DNA from 2 places in the Pseudomonas mucidolens genome. Region 2 is predicted to be linked to the other one. Evidence: riboswitches for the same ligand, from Rfam matches in the RefSeq annotation. Region 2 holds a riboswitch; the other holds the start of a gene.

Region 1 (2,197 bases), 1.3 Mb from region 2:
TTCCCAGTCCATGCCGTTGGGGTTGCGCAGGCCGGATGCGAAAATCCGCTGCTTGCCGCTGGCTCGATCCACTTCCCAAATCGCCGCACGTCCCTGTTCGGCGTCCATGCCGTTTTCCCCGACGTTGCTGTTGGAACCGACGCTGACGTACAGCTTGCTGCCGTCCTTGCTGGCGATCACGTTTTTGGTCCAGTGATGATTCAGAGGGCCGCCCGGCAGATCGATGACTTTGGTTTGCGACGCGGTGATCGAGGTTTCGCCGGTCTGGTAGGGGAATCGCAGCAGCTTGTCCGAATCGGCGACATACAGATCGTTACCCACCAGGGTCATGCCGAACGGTGAGTTGAGGTTTTCCAGGAACACCGTGCGGGTTTCCGCCACGCCGTCATGATCGGCATCGCGCAGCAAGGTGATGCGGTTCGGGCTGGGTACTCCGGCACCGGCACGACCCATGACTTTTTCCATGACCCAGCCACGAATGCCTTGGGCATCATCCGGCTTGGGTGGTGCGTTGGTTTCCGCTACGAGCACGTCGCCATTGGGCAGCACGTAGAGCCAGCGCGGGTGATCCAGGCCTTCGGCAAACGCCGTCACCTGGGTGCCGGGCGCGGCTGTCGGCTTGACGCCGTCGGGCCAGCCCACGGCCGGGGCGATGTTCACGGTAGGCATCAGGGTCTTGTTCGGATCCGGCAGTTTGGGCGAAGGCCCGGTGCCATCGGACACTTGCAGGGTTGAACTTTCACCGCAGGCGGCAAGGGCGCCTGCGGCCATGACCAGTAGGGCGAGTCGAGTCTTATGCATGTTTTTCTCCTCAGTGCTTGTAATCATAGAGGAGCGGGCCGGCGCGATGGTTCAAGTACATGGCCGGCTTTAATTGACGCTCCACCCCCAACCCACTAACCTTCGCCGCTTGTTTCAGGTGCTCTGTGACGATCAAGTCGACAGAGTGAAACAGGGAAGCCGGTGAGTGAGCGCACTTGTACACAGTGCAGCCACAATCCCGGCGCTGCCCCCGCAACGGTAAATGAGTCAAGACGCTGCTTTTGCCACTGTATCGCTGTGATATGGGAAGGCGCACTGTCGGTCTGTTCTCCCCAGGGAGCGCGCCACTCATGAGTCCGGAGACCGGCCTGATCCATCCAACAGCATCACGGTGGGCGATGCTTGGCTTCACCTGTGTCTTTTCCTGCCTGCCGTTTTTTGTCCAGCCCCAACGGAGAGCTGCCATGTCTGAATCCCCTGATCGTGACGAACGCCACCTGGCGCGCATGCTGCGCAAAAAAGCGCTTATCGACGAGCGCATCGCCAATTCGCCAAATGAATGCGGGTTGCTGCTGGTGCTGACCGGCAATGGCAAAGGCAAGAGCAGTTCGGCCTTCGGCATGCTGGCTCGGGCCATGGGCCACGGCATGCAGTGCGGTGTGGTGCAGTTCATCAAGGGGCGCAACAGCACCGGTGAAGAGTTGTTCTTCCGCCGCTTCCCCGAGCAAGTGCGTTTCCACGTGATGGGCGAAGGCTTTACCTGGGAAACCCAGGATCGTCAGCGTGATATCGCCGCCGCCGAAGCGGCCTGGCAGGTCTCGCGAGAAATGTTGCAGGATCCCGGCATTGGCCTGGTGGTCCTGGATGAGCTGAATATTGCCCTCAAGCACGGCTATCTCGATCTGGATCAGGTTCTCAGTGACCTGCAAGCCCGTCCGCCGATGCAGCATGTGCTGGTCACCGGGCGTGGTGCCAGGCCGGAGCTGATTGAAATGGCCGACACCGTGACTGAAATGGGCATGCTCAAACATGCGTTCCAGGCCGGGATCAAGGCTCAGAAGGGCATCGAACTTTGAATCAGTCGCGACATTGCCCGGCGGTCCTGATCGCCGCACCGGCATCCGGCCAGGGCAAGACCACCGTCACTGCCGCGCTGGCCCGTTTGCACCGCAATCTGGGGCGCAATGTACGGGTGTTTAAATGCGGTCCGGACTTTCTCGACCCGATGATTCATGAGCGCGCCAGTGGCGCGCCGGTCTATCAATTGGACATGTGGATGGTGGGCGAGCAGGAAAGTCGACGTTTGTTGTGGGAAGCGGCGGCTGAGGCTGACCTGATCCTGATTGAGGGGGTCATGGGCCTGTTTGACGGTACGCCGTCCAGCGCCGACCTCGCGCGGCATTTTGGCGTGCCGGTGCTGGCCGTCATCGATGGG
Region 2 (2,197 bases):
AACAACACACGCTGCCAGCCGTCTTCCGGGGCCCAGGCTTCGGCGTCGTGGCTGTGGGCCGCGGTGCCTGCGGCGTGTTCGTGGACCTCGCTGGCGGCCGGGGCGCTTTCATAGGCTTCCGCCTGGATAATCAGCGGGGCAACCCACAGGCTTTGCAGCAAGGTCAGCAACAGTGCGGCCAGCAGACCGGTAAAACCGGCGGTTTGGGCGATTCGCTTGATCATGTCGACAGCTCTCAATGGCACGGGAAGGCGGCGCTGTGGCGCGTATCGTGGGCAGCGTTGTGGACGGCCTCGATGTGCGAGAACCCGGCGAAGTACACCAGGCACACACCGAGGATCGACGCCCCAATGGCTGCGGTCAGGCGCTGACTTAAGGTGGCGGTGCTGCTGGCGGTAGGCGAAGTGCTGCTGATGATCGACATGGCGCGTCCCTTTCGAGTGACAGGGTGAAACGAGCGCATGCAAACCCCGCGAGCCGGGCACGCAGGGTTCGGAACAGCGCCCGCCCACCGCGGGTTTGTTATTGAATGATCGGGCCGGTCTCCGGGCTTGCGAGGGGGGCTCTGGAAAGAGTCATCCCGAAAAGCGTCACCTTCCCATGCCGCTGGCACAGTGGATTTGACACTTCGCTCGCTTACCGTTGCGGGGGCAGCACCGGACTGGTCCTGAGCCTTGAAAAAAAGCTCAGGGTTTACCGGTTTCCCGTTTCACCCTGTGAAGGGCACCCGAAACAAGATGCGTAGGAGAGCATGGCCCGGGGATGGTAGTCAAATGGCCCGAGCCCCTGTAGCCTTGCAGCTTCGAGGTTCTTCGGCCGAGGTCGAAGCTAAGAAGGGAACGCGGTCAATGCCGCGGCTGCCCCCGCAACTGTAAAGGGTTTATCTGCCTGCCACGCCACTGCCGGAACCCGGCGGGAAGGCGCAGCCAGCGTCGCTCGAAAGAGCGGCAAGCCCCAAGCCAGGAGACCTGCCTCGCAACTGATTTTCCATTTCAACCGGGCGGGGTGATCCGGTGACGAATTTCGTTTCTGCGCGCCGCCGCAGGACCAGTCGTCCCGTATGCCCGCCCTAAAGGGCATTCGATGAAAACACTGGCCAAACTCCCCGTCACGATCGTTACCGGCTTCCTCGGATCAGGCAAAACCACCTTGCTGCGCCATATGCTGGACAACGCGCAAGGTCGTCGCATCGCGGTGATCGTCAACGAGTTCGGTGAACTGGGCATCGACGGTGAGATTCTCAAGCAGTGCGCCATCGGTTGCACCGAAGAAGAAGCCAATGGTCGGGTCTACGAACTGGCCAACGGCTGCCTGTGCTGCACCGTCCAGGAAGAGTTCTTTCCGGTGATGCGGGAGTTGGTGGCTCGTCGTGGCGACCTCGATCACATCCTTATCGAAACCTCGGGCCTGGCCCTGCCAAAACCTCTGGTCCAAGCCTTCCAGTGGCCGGAAATCCGCAGCGCCTGCACCGTTGACGCGGTGATCACCGTGGTCGACAGCCCGGCCGTGGCGGCCGGTACCTTCGCCGCGTTCCCGGATCAGGTCGATGCCCAGCGCAAGCTGGACCCGAACCTGGACCATGAGTCGCCGCTGCACGAATTGTTTGCCGACCAGTTGGCCAGTGCCGACCTGGTGATCCTCAACAAAACCGACTTGATCAGCCCTGAAGACCTGGCCCGCGTACGCCTGGAAGTGGCGCACGAACTGCCGCCGGCGGTGAAAGTCATCGAAGCCAGCAGCGGTCGCCTGCCGCTGGATGTGCTGATCGGCCTTGGTGCCGGTTCCGAAGCACATATCGACGCGCGCCATAGCCATCATGATCATCATCACGAAGGTGAAGACGATCATGAACATGATCACGATGCGTTCGACTCCATCTCCATTGACCTGCCGCAGGCCGACGAAGCGCTGCTGCTCGATGCCTTGACGCAACTGGTGGTGCAGCACGGAATCCTGCGCGTGAAAGGCTTCGCCGCGATTCCCGGCAAGCCGATGCGCCTGCTGATCCAGGGCGTCGGGACGCGTTTCGACAAGCATTTCGACCGCGCCTGGGGGGCTGATGAAGCCCGCACCACGCGGTTGGTGTTGATCGGCCAGACATTGGATGCGGCGGGTCTCGAAGCGCAGTTGCGCGCCGCCCTCAGCGTTTAAATCATGCACCTGCTCAGGACCCAGCCCGGCGGATTCGTTGCCGATG

Evidence for each region. Region 2 has a riboswitch for cobalamin ahead of cobW (cobalamin biosynthesis protein CobW). Riboswitches for the same ligand answer to the same signal wherever they lie in the genome.
Region 1: linked by a shared signal. The riboswitch ahead of cobO (cob(I)yrinic acid a,c-diamide adenosyltransferase) and the one ahead of cobW (cobalamin biosynthesis protein CobW) in region 2 are both predicted to bind cobalamin.

What each region holds. Positions count from the first base shown of each region.
Region 1 is NZ_LT629802.1:709,025-711,221, forward strand. It holds gene BLU75_RS03525 (PQQ-dependent sugar dehydrogenase) at 1-801, opposite strand, end outside; cobalamin riboswitch at 901-1,148, shown strand; gene cobO (cob(I)yrinic acid a,c-diamide adenosyltransferase) at 1,227-1,838, shown strand; gene BLU75_RS03535 (cobyrinate a,c-diamide synthase) at 1,835-2,197, shown strand, end outside.
Region 2 is NZ_LT629802.1:1,982,892-1,985,088, forward strand. It holds gene BLU75_RS09370 (CbtA family protein) at 1-224, opposite strand, end outside; gene BLU75_RS09375 (CbtB domain-containing protein) at 236-424, opposite strand; cobalamin riboswitch at 520-746, opposite strand; cobalamin riboswitch at 789-990, shown strand; gene cobW (cobalamin biosynthesis protein CobW) at 1,084-2,151, shown strand; gene cobN (cobaltochelatase subunit CobN) at 2,155-2,197, shown strand, end outside.